DNA from 4 places in the Aminipila sp. genome. Region 1 is predicted to be linked to each of the others. Evidence: riboswitches for the same ligand, from Rfam matches in the RefSeq annotation. Region 1 holds a riboswitch; each other region holds the start of a gene.
The links. A riboswitch is a leader RNA that binds a small molecule or an ion and turns the genes downstream of it on or off. The one in region 1 is predicted to bind cobalamin.
Positions count from the first base shown of each region.

Region 2: another riboswitch for cobalamin. It lies ahead of RTW14_RS07305 (hypothetical protein); the one in region 1 lies ahead of RTW14_RS10925 (MotA/TolQ/ExbB proton channel family protein).
Region 3: another riboswitch for cobalamin. It lies ahead of RTW14_RS09340 (immunoglobulin-like domain-containing protein); the one in region 1 lies ahead of RTW14_RS10925 (MotA/TolQ/ExbB proton channel family protein).
Region 4: another riboswitch for cobalamin. It lies ahead of RTW14_RS11520 (energy-coupling factor ABC transporter permease); the one in region 1 lies ahead of RTW14_RS10925 (MotA/TolQ/ExbB proton channel family protein).

Region 1 covers NZ_DAMBYD010000007.1:62,459-70,852, reverse strand. Annotated here, with positions in the region: gene addA (helicase-exonuclease AddAB subunit AddA) at 1-770, shown strand, start outside; gene RTW14_RS10940 (NYN domain-containing protein) at 825-1,838, shown strand; gene RTW14_RS10935 (arginase family protein) at 1,881-2,648, shown strand; gene RTW14_RS10930 (homing endonuclease associated repeat-containing protein) at 2,664-3,719, shown strand; cobalamin riboswitch at 3,826-3,996, shown strand; gene RTW14_RS10925 (MotA/TolQ/ExbB proton channel family protein) at 4,116-4,748, shown strand; gene RTW14_RS10920 (DUF2149 domain-containing protein) at 4,735-5,049, shown strand; cobalamin riboswitch at 5,107-5,306, shown strand; gene RTW14_RS10915 (hypothetical protein) at 5,600-5,878, shown strand; gene RTW14_RS10910 (TIM barrel protein) at 5,988-6,971, shown strand; gene RTW14_RS10905 (DUF2284 domain-containing protein) at 6,964-7,548, shown strand; gene RTW14_RS10900 (homing endonuclease associated repeat-containing protein) at 7,580-8,394, shown strand, end outside.
Region 2 covers NZ_DAMBYD010000004.1:264,574-272,967, reverse strand. Annotated here, with positions in the region: gene RTW14_RS07305 (hypothetical protein) at 1-1,613, opposite strand, end outside; cobalamin riboswitch at 1,855-2,068, opposite strand; gene RTW14_RS07300 (class I SAM-dependent methyltransferase) at 2,278-2,943, shown strand; gene RTW14_RS07295 (methyl-accepting chemotaxis protein) at 3,027-4,991, opposite strand; gene RTW14_RS07290 (SPFH domain-containing protein) at 5,200-6,123, opposite strand; gene RTW14_RS07285 (NfeD family protein) at 6,151-6,633, opposite strand; gene RTW14_RS07280 (SNF2 helicase associated domain-containing protein) at 6,679-8,394, opposite strand, start outside.
Region 3 covers NZ_DAMBYD010000006.1:32,290-40,683, reverse strand. Annotated here, with positions in the region: gene RTW14_RS09350 (cation-translocating P-type ATPase) at 1-2,242, shown strand, start outside; gene RTW14_RS09345 (FAD-binding oxidoreductase) at 2,381-3,850, shown strand; cobalamin riboswitch at 3,978-4,178, shown strand; gene RTW14_RS09340 (immunoglobulin-like domain-containing protein) at 4,421-8,394, shown strand, end outside.
Region 4 covers NZ_DAMBYD010000007.1:197,303-205,696, forward strand. Annotated here, with positions in the region: gene hemA (glutamyl-tRNA reductase) at 1-575, opposite strand, end outside; gene cobI (precorrin-2 C(20)-methyltransferase) at 628-1,320, opposite strand; gene RTW14_RS11495 (sirohydrochlorin cobaltochelatase) at 1,383-2,180, opposite strand; gene RTW14_RS11500 (energy-coupling factor ABC transporter ATP-binding protein) at 2,191-3,042, opposite strand; gene cbiQ (cobalt ECF transporter T component CbiQ) at 3,051-3,833, opposite strand; gene RTW14_RS11510 (DMT family transporter) at 3,820-4,734, opposite strand; gene RTW14_RS11515 (energy-coupling factor ABC transporter substrate-binding protein) at 4,754-5,059, opposite strand; gene RTW14_RS11520 (energy-coupling factor ABC transporter permease) at 5,071-5,835, opposite strand; cobalamin riboswitch at 5,979-6,163, opposite strand; gene hemL (glutamate-1-semialdehyde 2,1-aminomutase) at 6,258-7,550, opposite strand; gene hemB (porphobilinogen synthase) at 7,596-8,394, opposite strand, start outside.

The sequences.
Region 1 (8,394 bases):
ATGGAGCGTCATACGCACAGATTTATGCTCAGATTGATAAACAGCTTTCTTTTACATATGGATATGAATATGCAAGACTTTTGAAGTCGAAATTCTCTGTGAGTAAGCTGAATAAAATAAGTGATTTACTTTCAGAAGAAGGCATGACTCCAGAAAATTATGAACGCCTTTATTATGAAAGCTCCTATGATGCGGCATTGGCTGTTCCTCAATTTGCACAAGGTCAAACATCAGGATTTACAGCAGCAGAGCGAGGCACTATTATACATAGCGTATTGGAGCATTGGGATTTTAAAGAAGGTTATGGCTTGTGCTCCCAAGAGGAAAAGATAGCATTGGAATCGGTTCGAGGCTTTATTACCGATCTTGAAAATAGACAGCTGCTTACTGGTGAAGAGGCAGTTGAGGCGAGAAAGCATGCGAAAATGATCATTAAATTTCAATGCTCAAAGTTAGGCAAAAGGCTTGCTCAGGCAGATGAGATATTTAAAGAAACACCATTTAATTTGGTGAAGAAAATTAAGGGTGAAGATATAATCGTGCAGGGTATCATTGACTGTTATTTCAGAGAAGGAGACAAATACATATTACTGGATTACAAAACCAATCGGGTTGACAACCCTACAGATCCACACGAAATAGCCTACATAAAAGAAACCTATAGAGAGCAGATTGAACTTTACCGTGAAGCTATTGAAGTGGTTAAAGGTGTGAAAGTTAGGGAAGCATATATCTATATGTTAAATGCACAGATTTTTATTGAAATATAAAAATACGTTTAGTTTAAACTCTTCGTGATAGAAGATTGAAAGGTGAGGTGAAATATGGCAGATAAGAGATTTGCAGTACTGATAGATTCAGATAATATTTCGGCCAAGTATGTTGAATGTATATTGGATGAAATGACCAAATATGGTGTTATTACTTATAGACGTATTTATGGAGACTGGACTAGCAAACAGACCAATAAGTGGAAGAAGGAACTTCTAGAAAATTCCATAACACCAATACAGCAGTTTAGTAACACAGCTTGGAAAAATTCTACGGATTCAGCACTCATTATAGATGCAATGGACATTTTGTATACGGGTAATGTTGATGGATTCTGCATCGTATCCAGTGATAGTGATTTTACTAGGTTAGCTAGTAGGCTAAGAGAGTCAGGCATGAATGTGATAGGAATGGGCGAAGAGAAAACACCACGTTCTTTTAGAGCTGCTTGCAATGTTTTTACCATATTAGAAGTGCTATTAAATCAAAATGAAGATGAGCTTATGGAAGAGGGGTTAGCTGCGAAGGCGGATAGTGAAGAGGTTAGCTTGGTTGATGCAGAAAAAGCTGGTGAAGTTCATTCGATTGAGAAAAATCATGGAGTTATAGAGGAACAACTTATTAAAAATTATATAAGTTCAATCATAACTGAAAATGAAAATCGTGGTAAAAATACAGTTCTGGCAGAGATTGGAAATCGGTTGGTAAAAAAGTATTCCGACTTCGATGTTCGTAATTACGGATACAGCTTTTTGTCTAAATTTATTGAGGAAATGGGCTGCTTTGAACTGCTTAAAGACGGTAAACTTGTCTCAGTTAGGATAAAAGATAATAGAATAAGCAAGGAAGAGTTAGATGAATTTATTATTAATTGTGTAAAAACAAATAAGAAAAATGGGATAGAGTTAGCAACATTGGGGCAAAAGGTGCATGGTAATTTTGATACCTTTGAGGTAAAGGATTATGGATACGCTACTTTTGCAAAATTTATTCAAAGTATAAGTCAACTAGAAATCAAAATAAATAGAGCAAAGAAAAAAATTGTCTGCATGTCTAAATTTATTTAGCTTTGAAGTGAGAATATGCTTTAATGAATGAGGGGATTAGAATTGAATACGAGTAGAACAGAAAAATCATATATAACAATTATGAATTTTTCAGGCATTTACAAATATGAGCAGTTTTATAAAGACGAAAATGTCATATGGCTGGATTTTTCCAAGCTACAGGGGAAAAACTGCTTTTGTGATAGTATGGCAGAAAAAACTATAAAAGATACGATAAAGAATATGTCACCACAAGGACTGCATTTTATTGATTCAGGAAATTATCATTATGCGACCAAATTTTGGATAGATAAAATAAGAGAGAAATTTAGCCTTGTTGTTTTTGATTATCATACAGATATGCAGAAACCAGTCTTTAAAAGCATTTTAAGTTGTGGCTCATGGGTGGTACAGTGCTTGGAGAATAATTCATTTATTGATAAAATTGTTTTGATGGGAATTGGTAAAGAACAAAAATTGGCTTTAGATGAAAAATATAAAGATAAGCTTATCTGCATTGATAGTGAGCAGATTAAGAAGAATGATTTTTCTCAAATCCAGAAATTAAGTGAACAGTATCCAGTTTACATATCTATTGATAAGGACGTGCTAAGCAGAAGAGTTATTGAGACAAACTGGAGTCAGGGCAATATGAAACTCACTGAACTAAAAAATATTCTTCATGGAATCATTCCTAAGCGAAAAATAATAGGAATAGATCTTTGCGGAGAATGTGCAAATGAGACGGGAAAGCTTAGCGCAGTAAAAAATAATGATGAAGTAAATGCAAATTTACTGAGGTTTTTAAAAGATGAAAGAAAGATAAAGTAAAGGAAATAATATAATATGACCATAGAATTAGCAGAAATTAATAAATATAGGTTGGAACTAGAAGCTTTAGCGTCCAAGGCCGCTGAATGTGGGGAACTTGAGTACCATATTGAATTAACAGAACATAAGAATTTAATGAGTGTTTATAAAATAAAATCAATAACTGGGAAAGAAGTATATGAAAGCTTATCGGATGAAGACCTTTGTGATTATATTAGAAGCCGTGCCAAAGATTTAGACCATGTGCCCACACAGAAAGAAGTATATTGGATTTATCATATGTACATTAAACACCGGTTTGGGAATTGGCCGAAAGCATTAAAAGCAGCGGTTATGTCAACAAAAGCTGGAAGTGGTGGACATAGCTTTAAAATTATAGAGGAAAGAGAACAGCAATGTCAGGAGTTTCTCAATCAAATAAGGGAAAAAGCTGATGAACTTCATAGACCGCCACATTTGGTAGAAATGAGAGATTGCGTTGAGGGTTTGAAATATAAGTTTGATACTTGGAACCAGGTACTTGAGGCTGCAGGTATAAACCAAGAGTGGAAAAATAAGCATATGCTTTTTATTGTAAATGATTTTACTGAAGAAGAAAAACTTTTATTGGAGAAGATTAAATCCAAGGCACAAAAACTGGGCCGATCTCCACTCAGAAAGGAAATTGAAAATGAAGTTAAAGAAAAACTTAAAATCAAGTGCAAAACATGGAGAAATACCTTACACCAAATTGGTATGGAGCCTATAGAAAAGCCAAAGTCATTTAGTGAAACATATTTGGATGATAGAAAAAATAAAGGAAAACATCATACGGAGATTTTAAGTAATGGCTTATATAAAGTGATGAATTTAAGCAAAAATGAAAAACAATATTTAATTCAGCTGAGAGAAATTGTTACTGAACTAGGACGTGCTCCCATTAAAGAAGAATTGCCAGAGGATGTCTACGACGGATTAATGAAGGCTTGTGGAAGCTATAGAAATGTGCTTTTTCAAGTGGGAGTGGAATCGTTAGATAAAACCAATACACAGAAAATCAGACGAAGGATAAAAAATAAAGTAAATTTATAACTTGAAATTTTGTTAAAACAGACTATTTATTTTAACCAGTCTGTTTTTTTATGACGAATATTGTTGAAACTACCAATATTTAGTGATATTATTATTGGGTAAAATTTAATATTTAAATACATATAGGTGAAGAAATTTTTAAAAGGGAAGCAGGTGAAAATCCTGCACAGCTACCTCTACTGTAAGTGAGGACGAAGAATAATGTCACTGGGAAACTGGGAAGACGTTCGGAGAAAGAGTCACAAGTCAGGAAACCTGCCATATGTAAGTATACGTTATTGGGTATGAAGGAGCGTGTATGTGGAATATAAGGTCTTTTTTGCATGCCAATTAAAGATCTTTTTTTTGACCCAATAATCAAATAAATAAAAGTATAAGAATATAGGAGAAATGATAATGGGTTTTGGATTAAGTAATATACTGCATTTAATAGGCCAAATTCTTTTAAAGCCATGTATGTGTGTATTATTATTATTAATGATTGTTACAGTATGGCAGTTTGGAGATTTTGCAGTAGAATTTTTTACAGAAAGAAGAAAACGAAAGAAATTAGATGCAACTGGATTGCTGAAAAAAATACATGAAGAAAATGATTTGCAAAAAACAATTGAAGGAAGCGGGCTGCCAGCCAGGCAGAAGGCAGCCTTAAATGTTCTTCTAGAATCCAGTGATATGCCGAAAACATCACTAACCGCATTAGCGCAAAGGCTGCTTGCAACGGAAGAGGAGAAGTACGATAAAGCAGTAGGAATTACCGATTTAGTGGCAAAGCTGGGACCTATGTTTGGACTTTTAGGTACATTAATTCCTTTAGGACCGGGAATCATCGCTTTGGGACATGGTGATACTGAGACTTTGTCTAAATCGCTGGCAATAGCTTTTGATACTACAATTTCAGGGGTTATTTCGGCAGCAATCTGCTGTGTCATTTCCAATATACGTAAAAAGTGGTATGAAGATTATCTGATTACTTTTGAATTAGTAATGGAAAGCATGTTGGAGGAGGTTGATGCAAATGCTAAGAAATAATAACTCTTTGAGTATGAGAAGGCATTATAAAAACAAAGAAGACATAAACCCCATGGAAAGTCTGGGTAACCTAGTAGATGTAATGCTTGTATTTTCTTGTGGCTTGATGATTGCAATCATTATGTTCTGGAATGTGGACTTAAGTAAAATCATGGATGTTGTTACAGAAGATCAGCTGGTTGAGGTGAATGATTTGGAAGATGCCATAAAAGATGGCTCCTTGTCAGAAGACTACGATTCAAAAGGATTTGTATATGAAGATGAAAAAACCGGAAAAATGTACATAGTGAAAAAGGAATAGGGGTTGACAAATGTTACCTAAAAGTGTTACCATTAGTTTGTAAATTGAATAAACCATTTATGTTCTACAGACTAAAGTCTAATTGATACAAGACGACGATTAGTTTAGTAGCTAAGAGGGAAGCAGGTTAGAGTCCTGCGCGGTCCCGCCGCTGTAAGCGAGGAGTTGTTCCTATTTGCCACTGAGTTTATACTTGGGAAGGCAGGAAACAATGATGATACGTAAGCCAGAAGACCTGCATAAGTTGTTCGAGTAGCCGACGGGTAATCGGTGATGCTTATAAACCTTAGGGTTTTAAGAATGATAAATATTACAGAAAAACGGACTGTAGCAGCTTTGCTACAGTTTTTTTGTTTATTTATATTAAGATGCCTTTTCATTCCTGAGGGTATAACAGTTTTGCATGTGAGCAAACCTGTTATAACCCTCATCCTTTTTTATAGATTTTTATCGTTTATGACCTAGCCTAATTTAAGAAAGAAATTGCAGGAAGGTCAGATGCTCTAAAATCATAAATATATAATTATAGCTAAATATAAGGAGGAACACCATGAATGTTAATTGGTTCAAAAATCAGGACAATGTAGTTTATGCAAATACTCAGGAATTTGTAGATAATTTTTCTAAAGAAACGGGTATTTCTAATTTGTCAGAGAAAATCGATGAATTTAAAAAGTCTCCAACTGGGGAAGGAATCACTGTTATAGGAAGAAAAAGAACAAGCATAAAGCTTTTAATCCCTAATTTGACATTTAACGAAAAAATAGAAATGGGAGAAAATGTGTGGGTATATATGGGAGAAAATTATGAAAGCTATTGTTTGTATTAACTAAAACTGTAATAAATAAAATACAGAAGCCTCTTAGTTGAGTATAACAGAAATTAGTTTCCAGTACTCATTAAGAGACTTTTTTAATTTGAAAGGATTTCGATACAATATGATTCAACTAATAAACATGCCTCTTGTAGACAATGTTCTAGATGAGTATGAAAATAGTGAAGAACTAAGAAAAGTGTGCAATAAATATGGCTGCCATGGAATTGAAGCCATATGGGGCGGTGAAAAATGTAGCTTTAATATAGAAAAAACACTTATAAAAGGATGGCATTTAGCATTTTTTTGTGATTGGTTGGATTTTTGGGATAAAAATGAGATTAAATTACTTCACAAATTTAAAAATAAAGGAACGTGGGAGCTGTTTTATGGAGGCAAAGACCGGAATGCACTGATAAAAATGCTTAGTGATGATTTGGATAGAGCAAGTCAGGCAGGTGCTGAATATGTAGTATTTCATGTTTCAGATGTTTCTATAGAAGAAGGATATACCTATAAATGGCTTCACACCGATGAAGAAGTAATTGATAAATCCGCAGAATTAATAAATATACTTTTAGATAATAAAAAATATAAATTTAAATTTCTAATGGAAAACTTACATTGGGCAGGATTAGATTTTACACGGCCCGAAATAACTAAACGGCTTCTTCAAAAAGTACACTATAAAAATAAAGGGATAATGCTTGACGTAGGACATTTAATGTGTACAAATCTGGAGCTCAAAGATGAAAAACAGGCAATTGAGTATATACATAAAATGCTGGATGAGCATGATATACTTTGCAGATATATTAAAGGAATCCATTTGCATCAATCCTTAAGTGGGGAGTATGTTAAAGAAAACATCAGCATAGTACCTGATTTACCAGAAGATTATTTTAAAAAGTTTAGTGTTGGGTATAAGCACATATTGAATATTGACACCCATCAACCCATAACCAACATCGGTATAAAAAGTGTAATAGATCGAATAAATCCGGACTATTTAGTACATGAATTAGCAGCTTCTGACAGGAAAGAAAAAGAAAGAGTTTTGCAAATTCAAACTGATACTTTGAAACAAGGAGGAAATTTTAGTGTATAACATAGAACTGCTCAGCGCTGAAGTAGATATAAAAAAATATTTAGATGAGTATGTAGACATAGAAGAATTTCTTGAGAGCTGCAAGGAATGCAGCAACTATGGTAAAAAATGGTGTTGCCCGCCCTATGATTTTAATGTTTTAGAGTATTGGAAAAAGTTTAGCAGCATTTACATCATAGGGGAAAAAATCTCTTTTAATCAAGAAGAAAGGCAGAACGAATATGAAAAAGAAGAAAAAATCATGTTCGATATTCTTGATAAAGAAAAACGGAAGTTGACGGAACAACTTTATATATTAGAAAAACAATATGAAGGTAGTGTGAGCTTGTCTGCGGGAAGTTGTTCTTTGTGTGGCAGTGGTATGATGGAGAGTCAGAAATGCACAAGAGTCTCTTGTAGCAGTAGTACTGCAAGGGAAAGTTGTAATCACTTTGATAAAATGCGTTATAGCATTGAATCACTGGGGGGAAATGTAGGAAAAACATGTAGCAAATTATTTGGAATTGATCTTGAATGGATAGAAGAAAATAAGTTGCCGACATATTTTGTTTTAGTGTGTGGATTACTAAAAAAATAAAAAATGTCTGTCGATAGAAAGGGAACCTGGAATGCACCAAGGAAATATAGCAGAGAAGTATAAAAAGGAATTCTATGAAATTGTAGATGAAGGTATTCGTTCAGGAAATTTGGAATACGATGAAGGTATTGAAAATGCGGAACAGATATATGAGTTTTCTCAAATTAATTCAGGTAAAGGGAAAGCTATGTATTCTAATTTTTCAGATGAAGATTTATGTGAGATATTAAAAGCAAAAGCAAAAGAATTAGGATATGTCCCAGCGCAAAAAGAAATTTATTGGCTATATAGAGTATATATAAAGCGGAGATTCGGAAACTGGCCCAGGGCACTTGTTGCAGCAGGACTTTCAAAAAAGGCGGGAAAATGTGGGGATTCATATGAAAAAATAAAAATGAATGCACAACTTGAAAAAGAACTGCTTGGCACCCTTAGGCGTAAGGCAGAAGAATTGGGCAGACCGCCTCACATGCACGAAATGAAAGAGTTAGCTGACTATTTTAAACATAAGTTTAACACTTGGGCAGAGCTTCTTGATGCGGCGGGTATTGATAACCAATGGAAAAATTGGGAGCCGGCTTATAAAGTGAAAGATTTGCCTGAGGAGGAAATAATGCTGCTTGAATATATACATAAAAAAGCAATAGAGCTGGGAAGACCTCCTATGAGAACAGAGATAACAAGTGAAATCAGAGAAAAACTGAAAAAACGCTGCGGCACATGGCGGAATATTATGTATCAAATAGATTTGGAGCCTATACAGAAAATTAGGCCTTTTAATGCTACTTATCTTGACGGTAGGAGAAATAAGCTTATTAAACACAGTGAACTTTTAGAGGGAAGTGT
Region 2 (8,394 bases), on a different contig from region 1:
CATACTTTTGTTCCATTGCTTCCATTGAAACAATAGCCTGCTCCAGTCCCAGAATTTGTATTAAAATACAGGTAATCTACTCCACCGTTTGTATATACCAATACAGAACTTTGTACTGGTCCTGGTGTTGCTACGGTAGAAACTTCATGGTTTCCTGTTTTGGCTACCTTCTGAACACCTCCAGCACTAAATCCACTGTAGTATCCTACATAGATATTATCTCCTACTACCGTTGGGGTAGAAGTAGAAGTTCCTGCTAGCTGAGCTTTCCAGTCTAAGGTTGGTGTTCCTGCTCCAGGAGTAAAGCTCCATAAATAACCACCCTGGCTGGTAAAGTAAAGATGTCCGTCTACCAAAGAAATGGTGCTGCGCACATTCCCTGATTCTACTCCACCTATAGTGGATAAATTAATAACGCTTCCTTCTGAATTATTATCAAAATTATTACCTACTGGACGAGCATATAGATAGCCTTTATCTCCACCAAAGTAAACATACGATCCATCTACAACAGCACCAGCCCAATAAAAACCACCGTTACCTGGATTAAATTCTTTTAACTCTTCATTATCCATGTCATACTGATAATATGTTCCTGCATTTCCTGACCATGTTCCAAAATACAGATAAGCCCCATTCTTTACTATAGGAGTATTGATCTGTGCATTGTTTGGCACGGCTAAAGACCATTCTGTAGTAGGTTCTCCGTCAATATTTGTTACTTTTGTAATAGAACTGTTCTGTTCATACAACTGGCAATATTCAATCTCCACTGTATTGCTGTCATTTCCTGAAATTTCATAGGTAAATTCCAGCGTATTATTTATCCCAGTATTTACAGCGGATTCTGCCGTAGATTGGAAATTATCATTCAGATAGTAATGTCCATCGATTAGGCTAGAAGCGTTTAATGTCTTACTTCCTACTATAGTACCGTTAAGCTTAGCAGTAATAATCATATTTACATTGCTTCCGTTGATTTTTACTCCAGTGGCAGAACGATGAGTCTCACCACTAGTTAAATTAGTATTTGTCTGAGTCAAAGTAACAGTTTGGTTACCTGAAACAACAACCTTACCATTTTCCAAATTTGTTCCTGCAGAAGATACAGACCAATCTGTGATTGCTCCTCCAGTCAATGTCAGCTCATCGTTATTTGCTTTCTGATTAAATCCGGATGCCCCCACATAGATGCATCGGTTTTCAGTATCCAGGTAAGGAGAAGATAGTTGGAATCCTGAACTTTGGGTAATCTGCTTTTCCCATACTACCTGTGGAGTAGATGCCGTACAGTCAATTTTAGCTAGTCTGCCGCCCCCCTTATCATTTGCAACTTTATATCCGTCATAAAGTATATAAGCAAAGGTATTTCCATTTCTGGTTTCCATAACAGCTGCTGAATCCACACCATCCCAACCGGATCCATTTTTCGGCAGATCAATACGTGTGACATTTGGACTTCCGTTGGTTGGTGCTGCATTGATAATCCCGTTGTGAATATCATTTCCCTGATAGGTTGGCCAGTCTGCAGCATAGGCAGTCAGCCCCATGCTCATGACCATAGCTATAATCATAAGCACCGCTAATGGTTTTCTTAACTTTAATTTCATCATTTCTTTTGGTCCTCCTTTAATTTAAGATGATAAGATAAATATCCATACAGCAAAATTGCCGTACTTCTTTTTTTTATGACAATCACCCCCTTTGCTTTATATAAACAAAATTTGCTTTCTAATTAAACACAAAAAAAGACCGTGGCGAAATATGCCACAGTCCGTTTTCACTGTTTTTCTTTAATGTATTCTAAAAAATGTTTTTAAAAATACTATCCCCTGGTCATTTACCTCGTAACCGGTTTTGAATCTCATCCATGCAGGTCTTCTGACTTACGTATCTACATTCTTGTCCTCCTTCCCAAAAGTTTTATTTGCTTCCAGTGGTCGTTTTTCATCTTGCAAATGAATGGTCAAGAACTCCTCGTTTACAGCGGCGGGTCCGTGCCGGACTTTCACCGGCTTCCCTCTTAGCTGTCGGCTTCCGCCGGCAGACATAGATTTTTATTTAATTTTTACTTTATTGCTTTTGTCGAATTTTGTATTATAATGTCGAAACTTCATAAATATATACAAATTGGAAATATTTATGTTATTTTCAACTATCATATCACTTTAATTCTCATATTTCAACATTTTTCTTAAAATAAAAAAATATACAATTAGTCTAAAATTTTACTACAATTTAATGTACAATATAGATGTATGGATGGGGGTGATTTCTATGAAGGATATAGAGAATAAAATTAAAGATGCATATAAAGAATCTAAACATATTTATGACGATGTTTTGACTGCAAATAGTTTCTGGTCAAAAGCCTATAATAAATTGGCTTGGGGTATGAAAGATGAGGATTACGTACCAACACTGCTTTCTTTTATTCCAAATGACTTCAATGGTAAAATGCTTGATGTACCAGTAGGAACAGCAGTATTTACTTCAAGTAAATATAAAACGATTAAAAACGCTGATATTACTGCATTAGACTATTCTACCGATATGCTCTCGCAGGCAGAAAAACGTTTCAAAGACTTGAAAATCAACAATATTAAATGTGTACAAGGGGATGTGTCCAATCTGCCTTTTGAAACAGGTAGTTTTGATTTGGTTCTTTCCATGAATGGATTTCATGCATTTCCTAACAAGGAAACTGCATTTAAAGAAACTGCAAGAGTTCTTAAAAAAGACGGTATATTTTGTGGTTGTTTTTACATTAGCGGAGAACGTAAAACAACAGATTTTATAGTAACTAAAGTCCTAATGCCCAAAGGATGGTTTACACCACCATTTTATACTAAAGATGAAGTACCCAAAATACTTGATAAATTATACACAAAAATGGAGATTTATATTATGAAATCTATCGTGTATTTTAGATGTATCAAATAAAGGTATACAATAAAAGGAGGAAACGATTTCCTCCTTTTAATATTGATTAACACTGTATTCGATTTATAAATACAAGTGCAATCCTATCTTAAATTAAATTTATCTACCAGACTCTTCAACATCTGTGCCTGTGCATTTAATTCTTCACTGGTTGCCGCACTTTCCTCCGCTGTTGCAGAATTAGTTTGAACTACAAATGAGATTTGATCAACACCCTGGGTTACCTGGCTTATTGCATCAGCCTGTTCAACAGATGCCGCAGTTATTTTCTGTAATTGCTCTGTTACGCCACTAGACTTTTCCACAATTACTTCTAGTGATTTAGCTGTAGCATCCGCAATTCCCGTACCATATTTAACTGCGGAAACAGCACTTTCAATTAAAGTTGTTGTATTCTTAGCTGCCTCTGCCGACTTTTGTGCTAAATTACGTACTTCATCTGCAACAACAGCAAATCCTTTTCCAGCTTGTCCGGCACGAGCAGCTTCTACGGCTGCATTTAGTGCCAATATATTTGTTTGGAAAGCAATATCTTCTATGGTATTTATAATTTTACCGATTTCCCCAGAGGTTTCTGATATTTCAGTCATAGCCTGGGTCATCTTCAGCATGTGCTGATTACCATTTTGAACTTCCTCGCTTGTTTCATTTGAAAGCTGATTTGCAACTTTTGAAATGTCTGCATTAGTAGTTACCTTATCAGAAATCTCCATTATAGTTGCTGACAACTCCTCAATGCTGCTTGCTTGCTCCATAGTTCCCTGTGAAAGAGCCTGTGCTCCAGATGACATTTGATCTGCACCTACAGAAACTTGTTCTGCCGCCTGATTAATCTGTTCTAAAGTCTCATTTAAATCATCTGACACCTTTTCTAATGACTGCTGTAGTTCTGCAAAATCCCCAGGGTATGTTATCATTGCTTTCATAGTCAAATCACCATTTGCAATTCCTGTAAGCTGTCTGGCTAAATCTACAATTATATCATTTAAATCCTTAACGATTTTTCCCGTTGCTTCTGCCAGTATACCTGTTTCATCCTTAGTTGTTATCTCAGGTACCTCTGTTTTAAGGTCTCCCTCAGCCAATTGTTTTAATCGATCTACGCAAATTTTAATTGGATTTGAAATCTTATTTGCTACCTTAATAGCAATAATTGCGGCTATTACCATAGACACCACCAATAAAATGCCAGTAGCTATTAGGGATCGCATCGTTGCTGACATAAAGTCTTTTAGTGGAGCTGAAATGCCTATGGTCCATCCTTCCCTGCTTTCTACTGGCTCATAAGCAAGAATTCTTTTATCTCCATTAATTTTATATGTATCAAAACCACCTTTTCCTGATTTCATCTTCGCATGTAAATCCGCCTGTTCTTTAAGGCTGGAATCCGTCTTTGCCATTTTTTCTATGTTTTCATTATTTTTAATGGTATCTAAATCAACGTCAGCTATTGTATCACCTTCTGCATCTATCATATATGCCTCTGAATGTTTACTAATATTAATTGATGCCATTATATCATTCAAGAATGTTTCTTTTGGAATAAAATAAACAACCCCTACTACTTTGGTCCCTGGGATTCCAGATTCCCAAAGGGGTGCCGCTATAACTATAGTAAGCTCTCCAGTTGTTTTACTTATAAGCGGTGTGGAAATAAATGCTTTACCATCCATACCCATTTGAAAGTATTCTCTATCACTATAATCTTTGCCATCAAAGATACTTTTTCCAGTTGCATCTAAAATATTTCCTCTTTGAAATCCATAAGTTTTAGCCTTTTGATCTATTAAATTTTCCTTGTCCGTAATTGGGGTTTCTGAATTTGCAAGCCTGGCAACACTTCCTGCCTCAATAGCTATATTCTGATACGAAACCAATTCTTTTGAAACACGATCTGATGCCAGTTTAGAGGATTCTAGCATAACCTGTTCCAGTAAACTAACTGTACTATTATAATTCAATAAAATAGAAGTTCCTCCTACTATAACCAGAGAAACTGAAACTAATAGTATAATTGCTGTAAGTATTTTCGATTTGATAGTATTCATGTCGGCTACCTCCACCATGCTAAAAACTAATTAATATTAGTCTACAATACCATAATGTGGGGATTCCTACAACATTTTTCGACATTATATTCTATATTATTTTAATATTTGATAAATAGGTTTTACTTATACAAAAATCTAGCTGCGCTCCTCCTATAAAAAAAACGGTATAGCCATATAGCTATACCGTAGTTCTTATATTTCCTAATTACCCATTAATTCTAGGCTGTGCGCTCTTCTTATCCTCTTTAATCAACTCTGAAAAAGAAGTTGCAAGACCAGCTATTCCCTGAATGTCTGAAGGAATAATAATTTTCGTTGCTTTTCCGTCTGCTGCTGCTACAAAAGCTTCTAAGCTCTTTATAGCAAGAACTTCCTTAGTTGGAGCGGAGTCAACAATCATTTTGATACCATCCGCTGTAGCCTTCTGCACCATAAGAATTGATTCTGATTCAGCTTCAGCTGCACGGATAACTGACTGCTTCTGAGCTTCTGCTTCAAGAATTACCGCTTCTTTATGACCTTCCGCAATAAGGATAGCTGAGTTCTTTTCACCCTCTGCACGAATAATAGCTTCTCTTCTTTCTCTTTCTGCTCTCATCTGCTTTTCCATGGCAACCTGAATATCTCTTGGAGGGGTAATGTTCTTTACCTCTACACGGTTAATTTTGATTCCCCATGCATCTGTAGCTTCATCAAGTACCACTCTTATTTTCCCATTTATATGTTCACGACTGGTAAGCGTACCATCCAGTTCAAGTTCACCAATAATATTTCTAAGTGTAGTAGCCGTTAAATTTTCAATTGCAGCCATTGGATTTTCAACACCATAAGCATAAAGTTTTGAATCTGTTATTTGAAAATATATAACGGTATCAATCTCCATAGTTACATTATCTTTTGTGATAACTGGCTGAGGTGGGAAATCAATAACGTGTTCCTTTAAGGACACTTTTCTTGAAATCTTATCAATAAGAGGTATTTTAAAATGAAGACCTACCTGCCAAGTAGCATTGTATGCACCCAATCTTTCCACAACATAGGCTTTAGCCTGAGGTACAACTCGAATATTAGTAACCAGTAAAAGAATAATAATTATTAATAATAATAATCCTCCAATATAACCAAACATAATTTTTTCCTCCCAAATTTAACCCTTTTATTTTTCAGCATTCTGCTCTGTTGCCGGTATGACTACAAGCTTTACGCCTTCAATGCTGCGAACTATTACCTTTAAATCCTTGTCCATTAGCAGTTCTCGATTTTCAGCAATAGCAGTCCATTCTTTACCTTCAATTTTCACTTGTCCTGTAGAAAATGGTTCAATAGTTTTTGTAACAAACCCAATTTCTCCAATTAAAGCATCCGAATTTGTCTTTTCAACTGCAACATTCAATTTTCTTTGTGCGATAGGTCTTGTAAAATACAATAAAACTATTGACACAATTAAAAACAACGCAAACTGTACTCCCAGCGGAGCACCAACCATGGCCACTAATGCAGCTACTACAGCCCCACCACAAAACCAAATAGTAGTGAGTCCCATAGTTACAGCTTCAATAACTCCAAATACTATAGCAACAATTACCCATATAACAGGCCAATTTCCTATAATGAATCCTGCTCCCGATTCTAATGACACATGCTTTCCCCCTTTCGATACAACGTTATGTTAATTATATCACAACTATATTAATAACTCCATCAAATCTTTTCCAGACAAACTAGTTATAAAATTGTGATTTTCAGTAACAATAGCCTCTGCCAAATCCTTTTTACTTTCCTGAAGTTTTAATATTTTTTCTTCTATTGTTCCCTCTGCAATGATTTTGTAAACCTGAAGCTTTTTCTGCTGCCCAATTCTATGTGCCCGGTCTGTTGCCTGATTTTGTGCTGCAATGTTCCACCATGGATCATAATGAATAACCACATCGGCAGCAGTTAAGTTTAATCCTGTACCTCCTGCTTTTAGAGAAATTAAAAATACTTTTACATGCTCCTCATTTTCCTGCAATCCTTCAGACTCATTATTAAAATCTTCCACTAATTGTGCACGTTTTTCTTTGGACGTACTTCCTGTAAGCTTGTAATATGCTATCTTTTTACTCCTTAGTTCTCCCTCTATAATTTCCAGCATAGAAGTAAACTGCGAAAAGACAAGCAATTTATGTCCTCCAGATATTGCTTCCTCAATGATTTCAATACAAGCATCCAGCTTATTGCTTCCCTGCCTGTAATCTTCATAGCATAAAGCTGGGTGACAACAAATCTGCCTTAGCCTAGTCAATAGTGCTAGAATCGCAATCTTATTCGATTCAAATCCACCTTCTTTAATTTCTCTGCCAATTTCAAGTTTAGCTTTTGCTAGATTTGCCTTATATAATTTTTGTTGTTCCCCTTCCATCTTAGCGTAAATAACGGTTTCTGTCTTTTCAGGAAGTTCCTTTAATACATTTTTCTTTAAACGTCTTAGCATAAAAGGAGCTACTTGTCGTCTCAGAGACTCCATCTTTTCTTCGTCCTTATCCCTCACTATAGCCATCTCATATTTTTCCTTAAACTTGTTATATGAAAACAAATATTGAGGCATAAGAAAATCAAAAATACTCCAAAGTTCACTTAGTCGATTTTCAATAGGCGTTCCTGTCAATGCAAATCTCTGTTTGCTATTGATTAGTTTTACAGCTTTGGCATTTTGAGTAGAATAGTTTTTAATATATTGAGCTTCATCAATTATGCAATAATCAAACTGTATTTTCTGATAATGTTCTAAGTCTCTCCTAAGCAAATCATAAGATGTTAGTATTACAGTTTCACGTTTTGCTTCCTTTATCAGCTGCTTTCGCTCTCTTGCCGTACCTATTACTGAGACTACACTAATATCTGATGCAAATTTTTGAATTTCTCGTTCCCAATTTAAAACTAATGATGCTGGTGATATGACTAATGCAAGCCTCTTCTTTTCTTCATCTTTTATATGATCAGAACCATCACTCTCTTCCCCATTTGTTAGAGACTCGCCAGCATCCTTAAGTAAAGTAATAATTTGTAGTGTTTTCCCAAGACCCATTTCATCTGCCAATATACCGCAAAACCCAAATTGGGTCATAGTTTTCAGCCATTGGAAGCCCTCTTTTTGATAATCTCTTAATGTACCCGTTAATCCTGCGGGAATATCGTAGTCACTATCCTCTATGGCGCTCATACCTCTTATCAAACTTTTAAAATGTCCATCTCTATCAAATTTTATACTTTTAGAATTTTTTAAAGTACTATTTAAAAGTAATGCCTTGTATTTGGGGACTTCAAACGATCCTTTTTCTAAATCACTCTTTACTATTCCAAAATCATCAACAAATGAAAGCAATTCTGCAAATTCCTTGTCATTTAAATCTACAAACCC
Region 3 (8,394 bases), on a different contig from region 1:
ACGTAATGGTGAGAAAATTGAAATTCCATCCGCAGAAGTTGTAGTTGGGGATTTACTGGTTCTGGATGCAGGAGATTATGTATCTGCCGACTGCAGAGTTATTGAAAGTTTCAGCCTGCAAACTAATGAAAGTGCCCTAACAGGTGAATCACTGAGTGTAGAAAAATATACTCAGCCTTTAGATAGTGAGAAGACAGCGCTGGGAGACCAGATTAACCGAGTATTTTCCAGTAGTTACGTTACTTATGGACGTGGCCTGGCGGTGGTGACTTCGGTAGGAAAAGATACTGAAATTGGTAAAATCGCAGGGCTTATTGCTTCTGCAAAGGAAAAAGCTACACCATTGCAACAGAGTTTAGATGCCTTTGGTAAAAAACTGGCTATTTTGATATTAGCCATCACAGTACTGGTTTTTGCACTAAGCCTATATAGACAAAGTCCTGTAATGGATGCATTGATGTTTGCGATTTCTTTGGCTGTTGCAGCTATACCTGAAGCACTGAGTTCTATTGTGACAATTGTTCTTGCGTTAGGAACCAGAAAACTTGCTTCGGAAAATGCGATTATACGCAAACTGCATTCTGTTGAAAGTTTGGGTAGTATTTCTGTTATTTGTTCAGATAAAACAGGAACATTGACACAAAACAAGATGACAGTACAACAAATTTATTTAGATCACACACTGGTGAATGCAAGCGAGGCAAATATTGAAGATCCGTTGACAGATAAACTGATTTTGGCTGGGCTACTGTGTAGTGATGCAGTTACATCGGAAGATAAGAGTATTGGAGATCCCACAGAAATCGCACTTCTTGATTTTGCTGAAAAATATGACAGGGATGAATTGATTGTAAGAAGTCAATTCCCAAGGATTTCTGAGCTGCCTTTTGACAGTGACCGCAAGTTAATGACCACACATCACGAATTGGATGACATACCAGTTGCCTTTACTAAAGGGGCTTTGGATGTTATTTTGCGAAGAGCAACACATATTGAAACGGCGGAAGGAGTTCGTCCGATTCAGGAGGAAGATATTCAAGCATATGAAAAAGTTAATTTTGAATTATCCAATTCAGGATTGAGAGTTCTTGCATTTGCTTGGAAAGAAATGAATGGTGAAAATCTTGAAATGCAAGACGAGTATAACTTAATTTTGCTTGGTATTATTTCAATGATGGATCCACCCCGTGAAGACTCGGCACAGGCTGTTGCAGATTGTATTCAGGCGGGCATCAAACCAGTCATGATTACAGGTGACCATAAAATTACGGCAGCAGCAATTGCTCGTCAAATTGGTATTCTTTCAAAAGATGATCAGGTCATTGAAGGGGCAGATATAGAGGATTTAAGTGATGAAGAGTTAGAAGCACTGGTACCTCATGTTGCAGTATATGCCCGTGTTTCTCCAGAACATAAAATAAGAATTGTTTCTGCATGGCAGGCATTAGGTAATGTTGTTGCCATGACCGGGGATGGGGTAAATGATGCGCCAGCTTTGAAAAAAGCCGATGTAGGTGTGGCTATGGGAATTACCGGAACGGAAGTGTCCAAGGATGCGGCAAGTATGGTATTAACTGATGACCGGTTTGCAACGATTGTAAAGGCAATCAACAATGGCAGAAGTATTTACGGTAATATAAAAAATGCTGTGAAATTTCTTCTATCTGGTAATACAGCGGGTATTATTGCTGTTCTGTATGCTTCTTTATCGGGGTTACCGGCACCATTTGCACCGGTACATCTATTATTTATAAATTTATTAACGGATAGTCTTCCGGCTATAGCAATTGGTGTTGAACCTGCACACGGTGAATTGATGAAAGACAAGCCGCGTGATGTATCAAAACCTATAATGGACCGAAGATTTGCAATTGAAGTTTTACTACAAGGTATTGTGATAGCCATAGTGACCATGACAGCCTATCATATTGGCACCGAAGCAGCTGGACATGAAACTGGGATGACCATGGCTTTTGCAACTCTAAGTTTAGCCCGCTTAGTGCATGGTTTCAACTGCCGCACTGATGCACCGCTAAGCCTTAAAACATTCTTTATGAATAAGTTTAGTTTCATGGCTTTCTTTGCTGGTACACTCCTGTTATCAGCTGTACTGGTACTAGAGCCGTTGCATAAATTATTCGAAGTGGCAGATTTGACAGGGAATCAAATGGCAATTATTGGAATACTAGCATTTGTTCCTCTGGTAGTAGTACAAGCTGTAAAAAGAATTATTAAAAGATAGAGCTGGGTCAAAATAATTGTGTCCGTATGCAGAATTTAGGTGGCGCTGAAATTTAACAGCGGACAATGTGGCTTCATATAATAGAATAAGCTGAATGACTGTGCTTATTTTATTATTTAAAAATTTGGAGGCATATTTATGAATGACTTTTTATATGGTTTGACAGGATGCATTGTTACGCCATTTGAGCCTATATATAGTGAAGCCAGACAAGGCTTTAACAGAGCAATACAGCAATATCCCTTAATTATAGTATATTGTAAGAATAAACGGGATGTATCAAATGCAGTGATTTGGTCGAGGAAACATTGTGTACGGATTCGCATACGTAGTGGAGGTCATAATTACGAAGGATATTCAAATGGAGATTGTACTTTAGTTATTGATATAAGCGAAATGAACCATATGAGGATTGATGAATGTAAAAAAAAGTTATATGTTGAGAGTGGGGTAACCAACAAGCAGGTATATGGATATGTATCCTCAAAGAAATATCCTTTTCCAGGTGGCACCTGCCCATCCGTTGGAGTAAGCGGATATTCTCTGGGTGGAGGCTGGGGACTTTCCTGCCGCTATCTTGGGCTGGGTTGTGATAGCTTGGAGAAAATAGAAATGGTAAATTATGAAGGGGCAATTATTGAAGCAGACCGCATAAATAATTCCGATCTTTTTTGGGCTTGCCGTGGGGCAGGTGGCGGAAACTTTGGTGTCATTGTATCGATGACCTTCAAACTTCCTCCACGAGTTAATAAAGTTACCCTTATCGAAATAGATTATCAAAATGTCACTTCAGAAGAGCAAGAAGAATTTCTTCATATTTGGCAGAAATGGCTTAGAACTGCCGATAATAGAATTACGTTGATTTCCAGAATCTATAACTCTGTCAGTGATGGCTTGGCTATGCTGGTAAGAGGGATATTCTATGGTGAACCGAAAGATGCAAAGCGAATGATGGCTGATTTCCTTGCACTTGAAGGGGCAGAATACAATATTGAGTATGTTACTTTTCTGGAAGCGGTTACCATTATTGGTAGTGTATATCCTTCCTCAGAAAAATTTCAATCCGTAAGCCGTTTTGTTCTAAGATACTTTAATTGTAATGAAATATCAGAAATTGTAGGATTAATCAAAGCGCGCCCTCAAGGGTCTGTATTTGCTGGTATTTCAATGTATGCACTTGGGGGTAGAGTTGCAGAGGTCGGAAGAGATGATACAGCTTTTTTCTATCGCAAGGCACATTTTATCATTTGGCTGGAGTCTATATGGGAAGAACGTAAATATGCAAGTAAAAACAGGAAGTGGATCAGTAATCAATTTCCATATCTTGAAGCAGTCACTACAGGCTCATACGTGAACTTTCCTTATGGAAAGCTTCCAAATTATTTAGAAGAATACTATGGGAATCATGTAAATGAATTAACACAAATAAAAAGAAAATATGATCCGTTAAATGTTTTTACATTTCCACAAGGTATTAAAGCAAGTTGCCATAACCGTTCAAAATCACCTATATCAAACTTATTAATGAAGGATGATGAAGGTATGATAAACCAACCAGATGGTATGAGCCATAGAGGATTCCGATATGTATCAAAGAAGGAAAGATAATATCAAATGGATTTGTAAAAATGGGGTACTGAAACTACTTGTATATTTGCAGTCATAAGCAGTCGCTACGCTGTTGACACTAACCCTATTTAATGGTAACCTATAAGTAGATATAAATTGGAAAATAATTTAATAAATCATTTTATGTTCTGTTTTAATTTGTTTAACTTATAAATTAGGATGGCTAAGAGGGAAGCAGGTGAGAGACCTGCGCGGTCCCGCCGCTGTAAACGAGGAATTTTTCTAAAATACCACTGAGAGAATCTTGGGAAGGTTAGAAAAGTGATGATACGTGAGCCAGAAGACCTGCATAAAATGAATAAAGTAGTATTCCGCGGGAAATCGGCTATACTGATTTAATATGTACATATTTAGATGTGATACATGGTTTTTTTATTTGCAGCAAAAACGGACTGTAGTATTTTTTTACTACAGTTTTTTTGTGCTCAAAATATAGTTGTGTGGCTGGTGCTTTACTTTTTCGGGAGAATACGGGTTTTATCTAATCTAAAAAATATAACGCATTATGCGATGATATAGATAAGAATAATAGAAGGAGAAGAGGAAGCAATGTTTTTTGAAATGAATAAAGTAAAAAAAGCGCTAGTGATTATATTAACCATTGCCATAATTTTTACAGGTTTTTGTATACCAGAAGCCGGTAACATAAATGTGTATGCAGATGAAGTCACAACGGGCAGCTCTGGTAACACTAGTGAACCTTCAGCAGGTGACGGGAGTAATGAAAACCCTTATGTCATAAAGACTGCCGATGAGCTGGCATGGTTTGCAGAGGAGGCCAATAAAAATCTGAAACTATGTGCCGTTCTGGGTGCTGATATTAATATGGGTGGGGAAAGCCGCCCTTGGACACCAATTGGTACAGGCGTTGATAGTCAAAAGCCCTATACTGGAGCCTTTGATGGGAAGGGTCACACTGTTAGCGGCATCTATATCAATTATGAAGGAAAATACCTTGGCTTTTTTGGAAACCTGGGTTCTGGAGGTATTGTAAAAAATCTCACAGTAAAAGGGAAAATTACCACCAATGCTGACAGAGCTACATACAGCGGAGGAGTTGTTGGATGTGCCAATGGTGGCAGTCAGATTGTGAATTGTGCCAATTATGCTGCTGTGAGTGCAAAGGACGGAACAACTGTAGGCGGGCTTGTAGGCGGCACAGAGGGTAATGCCAATAACAAGGTTAAGATATTAGGCTCTCTCAATGTAGGATCTGTGTCAGGAAAAATGATGGCAGGTGGTATCATTGGAAACGCTAAATTTGCTGATGTCAGTTACTGTTATAATAGTGGAAATATTAGTGCTTCAGGTTCTCATGTGGGAGGACTTTTAGGTTACATAGCTAAAATCTATCCTTCCAGCTTGCATAATAGTTACAATGTTGGAAGTGTTAAAGGAAGCAGTAATGTGGGTGCACTGGCTGGATATCCAGATGGTATCTCTACTAAAGTTAGTGATTGCTACTGGTTGGAGGGTTCAGCAGAAAAAGGCTTTGGAGGTACAGCTTCAATTTCAGGTACTAATGAAGTTAAGACTGCTGCAGACATGAAAACGGCAGACTTTGTTATGTTGATTAATGGGGCAAATTCTCCACAGGAATCTAAGTTCATAGCGGTTGAAGGAGAATATCCTGTTCATCAGTGGCAGCAGCCAGCCATGAGTGACGAGGATGCAGTGGCAGCAGCAGTGGACGCTTTGACTATGGATACTTCAAATCCAGTAAAGATTAATCTCACCCTTCCATCCACTGGAATCAATGGTACAGCCATTTCATGGAAGTCAGGAAATGAAGCAATTATTTCCCATGATGGTGTTATTAATCCTCCTGATGCAGATACAAAAGTTACTCTGACGGCTACCGTATCTAAGAATGGAATAGAGAAAATAAAAGATTTTGTTTTTACAGTAGCAGCCGGAAGTGACAGCCAGGATAAAGAAACTGTAGATAAAGCTATTCAGATTTTATCTAATAACATGATTCCAAAGAATGGTACAGATACAAATTTTATTACTTTTATAAATAGTACTTTGGAAAAGAAGAACATTACAGGGGTTAATGTAAAACTAATAAATCCGGGTACACCTGCAAGAGCGGATGTGGGAAGTATAGGGGCAAATGGAGAACTTACATATTTTTATCAGGACCCGTCAACACTGGGTTACAGTACAGCCTTCGTTTTTATTAATGACATTAAGCTGACTCTCTCTAAAGGGAATGTCAGTAAAGAGATTACAGTAAAAGCACGACTGGATTGGGATGAAGGTCAAGTGAAAGATTGGCTGAATAAAGCGGTGCTGTATACAATTGATTGGGAAAGTATAAAGCAGAATAATTCAGATCAACAAGCTGTTACGGATTCATTAAGCTTACCCGTGCGTAAACGTGATACAAAAAACAATTTGCTTGCAAATCTCACGTGGAGCAGCAGTGATACCGGTGTAGTACAAATTGCCAAAGGAGAGCTTGGTAGTGACAATCCGATTGTGGCAACAGTCAAGCATCAGGCAGAGGATAGGGAAGTTGTTCTTACGGTTTCTGCTGAGAGTACAAAAGCACTAGGCATCACTGGCACAAAAACCATTATACTGAAAGTGAAGGGGGATGGTAAATCTCTATCTGAACAGGGAAAAATGCAGGCAATGCTGGATAAACATTATACTGAAGGGTGCCTGACTCTGGTTTCTACAGGCAAAAAAATCATAGGTCCGGTCAGTAGTGATGTGATGATACTAAAGCATTCTAGAGACTGGTTTGATGCCGAATCGGGACTGGAGTTTGATTCAAAGATTACAGATCCTAACTCTGAGAGCAGTACACGGCGAAATTATGATTTTACTGCTACCATTTCCGATTCAAAATATGCTGATTCAGGATATCCTAGAATCAATGTATACCGCCCGCTGCCAGGCCAAAGCCCAGCAACGGTCAACGTAACAGTAAGTATGACTAAAGTCAGTGACAAAAGTATCAGCGCCAGTAAAAAACTTACTTTCCAGATTGCCCCATGGGAGCAGAAGGAACTGGACAAAGCCATTGCGGATGCAACAGAACTGATGGGTAAGGCAAAAGACGATTATGCCACAGCCCTATTGAATGGTACGAAGAATACGGCAGATAATATAACCGAAAATCTTGCTCCATTCCGTAATGTTACATTAAAGGATGGCAAGCCAGTATTCAGTAACAATATTAGTACTTCTGCAATTGGTCTGATTGCCGATGAATACCCGGGGTACGATCCAATGATGGTGTACAGCGGAGGATATCGTACCTTTAAATCCAGTCAGGAAAATACGATTTCCAATGAAATGCTTCAGCTGATTGGGAAGGTACCAGAAGACAAGCAGATAACCATAACTGCATGGCTTACACACTCAGAGCTTGGGAAATATTGGGCAAAATATGGAGCTGCAAAAAATGCCGCTTCAGAAGATCAAGAAGCCTACAAAGCTTTCAAGGATTTTTATAAAAATGAGGTAAGTGCTACTTATACGGTAAAAGGTACAGGCGGGGAACCAGATCCTTACGGTACCAGTGCGGATATCAATTTTGCTTTTTCTTATGATGGAAATTTTGAGGTGCAGCCAGTTCCAATGAAAGTAGAGGCAGGTTATGCAGCCAAGTTTGGTATAGGAAGTCCATCAACGAACCCTACCGTTTTAGATGCGGCAGTTATGGCTCATAAGCAAAAGTATGGGGATGCATTTACATCCGATTCAGCTCAAAACTATATGGATGGGGTTTTGACCAAGCTTTTTCAACATGATGTAACAAATACCTTTTTTGGTCATTACATCAATGGTGTATATAGTGCAGACTATGCTAATTCAGCGAAACTAAAAGACAATGATGTGGTACATGTCTTTTGTTACAAAGATAATAATGGAGATCCTGTAGCTAATTTTTACAAGGATGGCAACTTCGTTTCTGATATAATTACAACGGACGGTTCTCTGACTTTGAATTTAATGAAGGCAAAGGGATATAAAGAAACAAAAGCAACCCCTGCTGATGATGTACAGGTAGGTGTGATGGACAAAGATGGCAAGTTGTCTGGTGATAATATTGTGGCTATGGTAAAAAGCGATGTTGACGGCAGCTTTACTCTTAAATTTATAGAAAATGGAACTTTCTTTATCATGTCTGACCACACTTGTGATGGCAAAGATATGCAACCTGCATGGTGTAAAGTCACGGTGTCTGGTGCAATGACGGAAGCAGAGATGCGTGAGTTGGTGGAACAGGATAAGAATGTTCTGGCGATAGATGGTCTAAATACGGATGGGACAACCTCTTCAGAAATTCTAGGGTTAGCTTCTCAGGGAGCAAGTGGAAAAACCCTGATTAAATGGGAGTCAGATACTTCTTCCGTTATAACAAATAAGGGACAAATTATCAGAGATTCACAGAATCACACGGTTAAGCTAAGGGCAGTTATATCCTGTGGTAGTGTGAGCGAAAGCAAAGACTTTACTGTAAACGTTTCTGCACTGACAAATGATGAAGCTGAGAAAAGTCTGAA
Region 4 (8,394 bases), 130 kb from region 1:
CCATTTCCTATTACAAGGCACTGAACCCCTTTTAAGTCACCTACTGCTGCTTTTAGTATATCTATTGTATCAGTAGCTGATGAACGGTTTACCGTGCACATACGGACTTCAGTCTTTACCCTTTTCCCTGCTGACAGTGCCGTTTGAAAGACCTTTTCCAATGCAATATCTACACATCCGCTTTCCCTGGATATTTGCAGCGCTTCTCTCACTTGTGAGATTATTTGATCTTCTCCAAAGATTTTAGAATCAAACCCACAAACCACTTTAAGAAGATGATCAATAGCCTGACTGTCATCGCGTTCTACAAAGTACTCTTCATATAGGCTGGTATCTATTTTTTTTATCTGACAAAGTATGTCATAAGGACTTACCATATTTAATTTTTTGTTATCACATTGACTAACCCAAAGCTCTGTCCGATTACAAGTTGAAAGCAGGATGCATCCCTTCACCTTAAATCGTTCCTTAATTTCCTTAACTGCTTCTCTTACTCCAGCTTTTGTAAAGGAAAAGGCCTCTCTGTATTCAAGAGAAGCTTTACTGTGATCAATGCCTACCATTCTAATACGCATTATGATTCGCCTTTCGAAACTTATATCTGCATTAACATAACTAATGTTACCGTTAATTATGTTCTTTAACAATAATCACTGAAAAATAACTTGCGTTTTCATCAATTTCATCTATATTCTGGAAGATTCTTTCACCCTCCATGCCACATCGTTCCACCATTTTAACCGTTGGAGGATTATCCATAGTATTAATATATTGCTTAAGCTTTCCTATAGATTTACCGCTCTTCATCAGCACTTTGGTTCCTTTCAGATGCAACGCTTCCTCTGCACCCTCATAAGAAGCTGGTATAATATGTAACGCTTCCTCTGCCTCGGTCAGACTGTCATTTAACCTTGCTGAAACAGCACAAAACGAAGGTATCCCAGGTACAATCTCTGCTTCATATCCAGCATCACGAACACGGTTATGAACATAGGCATAAGTTGAATAAATAGTAGGATCACCTAAGGTTAAAAAAGCAACATTTTTACCTTCATCAATCCATGTTTTTACCAGTTCTGCCGCTGCATCATGACAGGCTTTAAGCTTCTCTTGGTCACGGGTCATGGGCATATCCAGCTCAACTATATTCTTTTCATCTATATTGTGAACGGCACCCTTAGCTATTGTATATGCAACATTAACATTTTGACCTGACTTTGGAATAGCTATTATGTCACATTCTTCTATTATTCTTACTGCCTTTAATGTCATAAGCTCTGGGTCTCCAGGTCCTACTCCTAATCCATATAATTTAGCCATTTATTTCCTCCGCATTTTATTGTGTAATTCTATATTTTTCTATATTTTTCAACATTAATCGTCTATTTGCAATCTACTGTGTGATTCAAGTAAATCTGCTGAATTCCTAAAAACTCTCCAATTCCTCTTAATATGCAGGAAACTTCAAACCCAGCATTTTCAAACATCACCTTCCATGAATCTTCATCATCACCAGCCATATCATTTACGGCATGATCTCCTGCTACTATCATGAATGGCATGAGGACTACTTTTTTAGGAGCATATTTTTTTACCTTTCCAATAACAAGGTCCACATCTGGATATCCTTCAACAGTTCCTACAAATACATTGTCATACCCTAGTTCTTTAAATCTATAGTCAAGAGCAGCATAAGCTGCATCTGCAAAATGACCTGTCCCATGACCCATTAGAATCAAAGCTGTTTCATTTTTAACTGCTTCATTCTTGGTCACATCCAATTGGGGCACTTCTGACATGATAGCTTTACACACTTCTTCATAATCTTCGGAAGTGCTTAAGAGTGCCTTTCCTATGGAAATAGTGTCAAAACTTGTCACAAATGGTCCGATTTGCTCGATCATCTTGTCATATTCCTCACCATTAATAATATGAGTAGGCTGCACAAGTATATCCTTAAAGCCATCTTTCACTAATCTTCCCATAGCTTCACTAACATTGTCAATATGAATATTATCACGCTTTTTAAGTACTTTCATAATCATACCACTAGTAAACGCTCTTCTCAGCTCTCTGTCTGGATAGGCTTTACTTATAAATCTTTCTATTTCACCAATAGTCTTATCTCTAGTTTCCTTATGGCTAGTGCCAAAACTTACTATTAATAGTGCTTTCTTCATACAATATAATCTAACCTTTCTTTGCAATTAGTGTTTCCAGTTCTTCTGCCGTCCTTGGAATAGGCAGATTGTTTTCCAGTACGCCTGATTTTTGCAGATTTTCAAATATACGCAGAACCGTTGGTTTTTCTAGATTTGTAATTTCCAGCAAATCATCTTTTCTGAATATTTCCTCTGGAGTCCCTTGGCTTATAATTCTTCCTTCATTAAATAATACAACTCTTTCAGCCCAGATTAAAGCTCTCTCTACATCGTGAGTAGACAATATGACAGTTATTCCCCTGCTGCTCAAGTCATCAATTATGCTATCGATCATTCTTGCATGCTTCGGATCAAGTGCTGAAGCAGGTTCGTCCAAAATCACTACATCAGGCTCCATCACAAGAATATCTGCTATAGCAACTCTCTTTTTCTGCCCTCCACTTAAAAAATGAGTGGGCTTATCTTTAAATTCTGTAATATTCAATTCATCTATAATTTTATCAACCTTTGACCGTGCTTCTTCTTGTGAAAATCCTAAGTTAAGCACACCAAAAGATATTTCCTGAACAACATTGGCAGAAAATAATTGATTGTCAGGGTCTTGGAATACTATGCCGACTTGCTTTCTAACTTGTAAAAGACCCTTTCTTGAATAATCAATTGATTTTCCATTTATATATACTTTACCACTTTTAGGCTTCAGTACTCCATTTAAATGTAAAAAAAAGGTTGATTTTCCTGAACCATTTGGTCCCATTACTGCAAGTTTTTCACCTTTTTTCACCTCTAAATCGATTCCATTTAATGCTTTTGTACCATCTGCATATATATATTGCAGATTTTCAGTTCTAATCACTATGTCCTTCTTCAATTCTTCCATATATTCCTCTATATTCCACCGTTAACTTTGCACCATATAGCTAAACTTACTAGTGTTACTAAGGAAATGATAACCTGCGTCTTTTCCTTTATGGTTGCGGCCTGGTTTTCATACAAAACCTTTATCTCACCATCATAACACCTGGACTCCATCGCATCAAAAAGAGTATTTGCTTTCTGCATAGCACGAATCAAAATCACAGACAGCATATTTCCCATACCATTTATAGCACTTTTAGCACTAATATTGCCCAGTCTGCAATTTTGTGCAGTCATAATGGATGAGGCCATATCAAACAACACAAATATATATCTATAGGTTAACATCATTATTTCTATAATTAAACTTGGGCAATGAAGTTTTTTTAATACATATAGTAAATCCATCATCGGAGTCGTTAATATAAGGAAATACAAGCAGGATACCGATGCAAGTGATACGGTTATCAATCTCACCGCATATAGCAGAGAAAACCAGCTTACTGCAATATATTTGCTTCCTATAGCTATATTCATTAGATCCATTGGAACATCTGTTAGGTTTACCGCTATTGCCACAGTCCCTAATGCCAGAAAGGCAAAAGGTGCTACCATAAGCTTTATATAATGAGAAGGAGATGTGCGGCTAAAAAAAATAGTCACACATCCCATCATAACTAAAATAACAAATGATATGACAAAAGAGCGGGCAGCAACGCATATTAGCAATGTCCCAACTGCAAAAGCACTCTTTAGAAAAGGGCTTTTATTCCTTATGGCTGACGAATAGGCCAGCTTATCAATCAAAATCATTCTTACCTCCAGCTTCAACCTCTTTTGCGTCGGTAGAAGCAAAATATGTACCTGCTATCATTATTGTTAATGCAATAATAAATAGTTTTGTGGGTATTTCTCTAAATATTATAAGTGAAAGGATAACACCTATAAAAGGAGCAACCGCATAATACATACTTGTCTTAGCAGCACCAAGCTCCCTCTGTGCATATACATAGAAATAAATGCTCAATCCATATGCTACAAAACCCAATAGTAACGTTTCCAATACATAAATTAGATCTACATTTGTTTCTTTAAGTATTAATGCGATTATAAGGGCTCCAGTACCTGACCCTATGCCTTTTATAATAACAACCTGTAATGGATTTTTAAAAGATAATTTTCTTGTACAATTATTTTCAAATCCCCAACAGACGCAGGCAAATATAACATACATTGATCCCCAAGAGAATGAAAAGCTGTCCTTTTCTTCTGCTACTAAAAGCATGCTAGCCACTGTCATAAGGGAAATAGACAGCCACAATCTCTTGGAAATTATTTCTTTGAAAATAAACATCGCAATTATGGACGTTGCGACAATTTCAAAATTATTTAAAAGCGATACATTTGCTGCTGTAGTTCGAGACAATCCCACCATTAAAAATATGGGGGCAGATATATCTAAAACTACCATAGCTATTATATATGGCAAATCATTTTTGTTTAAATTTTTTTCTATGTTTTCTTTGCTAATCACTCTTTGAATAAGCCATACTATACTCAATCCTATTCCGGCTCCCAGATATAAAAGTGAAGCCATCATAGTTGGCTGCACATGATCCAGAAGCAATTTAGAAATAGGAGAACTAATTGCGTACGTAGATGCTGCAAGGATTGCAAAAAATATAGATTTACTATTATCTCCATATTTAAACATATCTATTTTTCTAGCCAATTTATTTTTTATCTGATTTCTGATATTTTTTTCTTGCCACTAAGTATCCTAATCCAAAGAAAAATATCCCTGAACCAGTTGCTGCCTGCAGACAGAAAAGCAAGGATTCAGTTTCACCTCCAGGTGGTTCCAATATTGGTGATGCCCAAGCTACATATCCAGGATCTATTGTTGAAATAGCGTCTTCAGCAGCCCCATCAGCCCCACCAAATTCAGAATCATGTATGGTTGCAAGTGGTATAATTGCTATAAGTGCACATGCGATTAAGCATAAAATTATAATCTTAGTGTTTTTTGTTAAATGCATTTTGTTACCTCCTAACATACTGCCTTAAGAGTCCCATAGTATCCCAACGACTCCAACTCAGGCTGTGCAAAGCTTTCAAGCCCCTTCATTACAACTACGGCTATAAGTCCCTCTATAACTGAAAGAGGAATCTGAGTAATTGCAAATATGCCTAGAAACTCAACTAAGGAAGCTGTGAATCCTCCCACCTGTGATGGATGAGCTAACGCCAACTGTACGGCAGTCACACAATATGTAAATAAATCTCCAAGACAAGCTGCTAAAAATACGCCAAACGATTTAGGTGCTTTCATTTTATTGCAAATCGTATAAACTGCAAAGGAAACAAATGGTCCTGCTATAGCCATTGAAAAAGTATTTGCTCCAAGTGTAGTAAGCCCGCCATGAGCAAGTAAAATAGCCTGGAAAAGTAATACGATTAGTCCGATTATACACATAGCCGATGGTCCAAATAAAATGGCGCCTAGTCCTGTTCCTGTAGGATGTGAACTGCTCCCTGTTACGGATGGAATCTTTAAAGCTGATAATACAAACGCATATGCTGCTACCATAACTAATATCAGCAGCAATTTTCTATCGTGTGCAATGGTTTTCTTTATGGATATAAAACCTGCCACCACAAATGGTACACATATTACACCCCATATAATACAATAATTTAATGGAAGATATCCCTCCATGATGTGCATTGCACTGGAAAGAGTAGGTACCGCTAATACTATAGCAACTACCATGCTCAAAACAAACAATGCTCGTTCTGTTCTTGTTTTTTTCATTATAATTATTCCTCCTAAATAAAAAATCGCCATTCTGAACATACAGAATAGCGTAATACGGGAGCCGACAATAAGCCCCACTTATTACACTTATTCATCGTCCGTAAAAAAAGTGTAACTTCTGTTATGATCGCATGACCAAACAGAATCCGATACTTTAGGCAGGTCTTCTGGCTTTGGTTTCAACGTTATACTTTCCCTTCCCATTTTCACAGTGGCTAATAAAGTATAACTCATCCATTACAGCGGCGTGACCGCGTGGGCATTTAACCCAACTTCCCTATTCTCCCGGCAGGAATTTCCGGGCACCTATAGTATTTCAATTGTCGAAATATATTGTAACACTAAAATAGGGGGTCATACAACCCCCTAAATGCATTCTATCAACTTATTGCATCAATTTCACAACAAATTGCACTTTTTTATATCCCAAAGAATTTTGCCGCATCCTCCAGTGTCTTTTTAATGTCTGATTCTGTGTGGGCATTTGATATAAACATTGCCTCAAACTGAGCAGGAGCAAAGTAATTCCCACTATTCATCATGTGTTGAAAATATTTTGCATACTGTTTTAAATCGGATTTTTTTGCAGATTCATAATCTGTAACAGGCCCGCTTGTAAAGAACAAAGTTCCAATAGAACCTATATAATTTATCGTACAATTCGCCTTTGCCGTTTCAATAATCTCTGCAAGGCCTCCGTATAACATTTCTCCCAAAGCATTTATATGTTCATAAACGCCAGGATTTTCATTCAAATAGGTAAGCTGTGCTATACCTGCAGCCATGGCTACTGGATTTCCACTCAGAGTACCTGCCTGATAAACTTTTCCTACTGGTGCTACACACTCCATGATTTCGCGCTTACCGCCATAAGCGCCTACAGGCATTCCTCCGCCAATTATTTTTCCGAAAGTAGCCATATCCGGAGTTACTCCAAAAAGTTGCTGTGCACCACCAGGTGCTAATCTAAAACCGGTTATAACTTCGTCAAAAATAAGTACCGTTTTGTTTGCATCACAAATATCACGAAGCTGTTTTAAAAAGCCATCTTTCGGAAGCACAACACCCATATTAGCTGCAACTGGCTCAATGATAACAGCTGCAACATCTCCCTTATATTCTTCAAAAAGTTTTTCTACACTATCCAAATCATTATACTTTGCAGTCAGCGTGTCTTTAGCACAATTAGCTGTAACACCTGCGCTGTCTGGTGAGCCACCCTCTGCAATCAGTGCTGAACCCGCTTTAACTAAAAGGCCGTCACTGTGCCCATGATAGCATCCTTCAAACTTTATAATCTTACTTCTTCCTGTATATCCTCTTGCTGTACGAAGAGCAGACATGGTAGCCTCCGTTCCTGAGTTTACCATTCTTACCATCTCAAAACACGGAACCATTTCACAGGCAAGCTTTGCCATGGTTATTTCTCTTTCAGTAGCCGCACCAAAGCTTAAGCCATTTATAATCGTTTCCTGTACTGTCTTTAGAACCCTAGGGTTGTTATTTCCAAGAATCATTGGCCCCCATGAGCCAATATAATCTGTATATTTATTTCCATCCACATCATAAATGAATTGTGCATCCGCTTTTTCTATAAATCTTGGAGTTGTACCCACTGCCTGAAATGCTCTTGCAGGACTGTTTACTCCTCCGGGTATATATTTTTTTGCCTCTTCAAATAAAGCTTCTGATGTATCTGTCTTGCTATTCATAATAAATATTTCCTCCATAAATTTTAAAGTGCACTAATGGATGGCTTATCCAATTCTTCCGCTTCGAATCATCTCTGCAATTTCCTTCGCAAAATAAGTAATAAGCATGTCAGCCCCTGCCCTGAAAATGCTGGTAGTAGTTTCTGCAATGGTAGCAGCTTCATCTACCATTCCAGCCATACCTGCTGCCTTTATCATGGCATATTCCCCACTTACACTGTAAGCTGCTACCGGAACATCTACATGATCTCTGACCTCTCTGATAATATCCAGATAAGACAATGCTGGTTTAACCATGACAATATCAGCACCCTCTTCAAGATCCAAAAATACTTCTTTCAGTGCTTCTCTTCTATTGTGGTAATCCATCTGATATGTCTTTCTGTTGCCTTTAAAGTTATCCGAACCCGCAGCTTCTCTAAATGGTCCATAAAAAGCAGATGCATATTTAGCAGCGTAAGACATAATTGGTGTGTCTTCATAACCAGCTTCATCTAATGCTTCTCGAATTGCTAGAACTCTGCCATCCATCATATCAGAAGGCGCAATCATGTTAGCCCCTGCTTTAACCTGCGATACTGCCGTTCTAGCCAAAAGCGGCAAGGTTTTGTCGTTGTCAACTGTATCGCCTTTAATTATACCACAATGTCCGTGAGAAGTGTATTCACACATACATACATCTCCTATGTAATACAAATCAGGAAAATCTTTTTTAGCTGCCCTTAAGGCTTCCTGAATAATACCATGCTCATCATAAGCTCCACTACCACATTCATCTTTATGTGCCGGTGCCCCAAAAAGCATAATACTCTTAACTCCTGCCCTTGATACAGCCTCTAGTTCT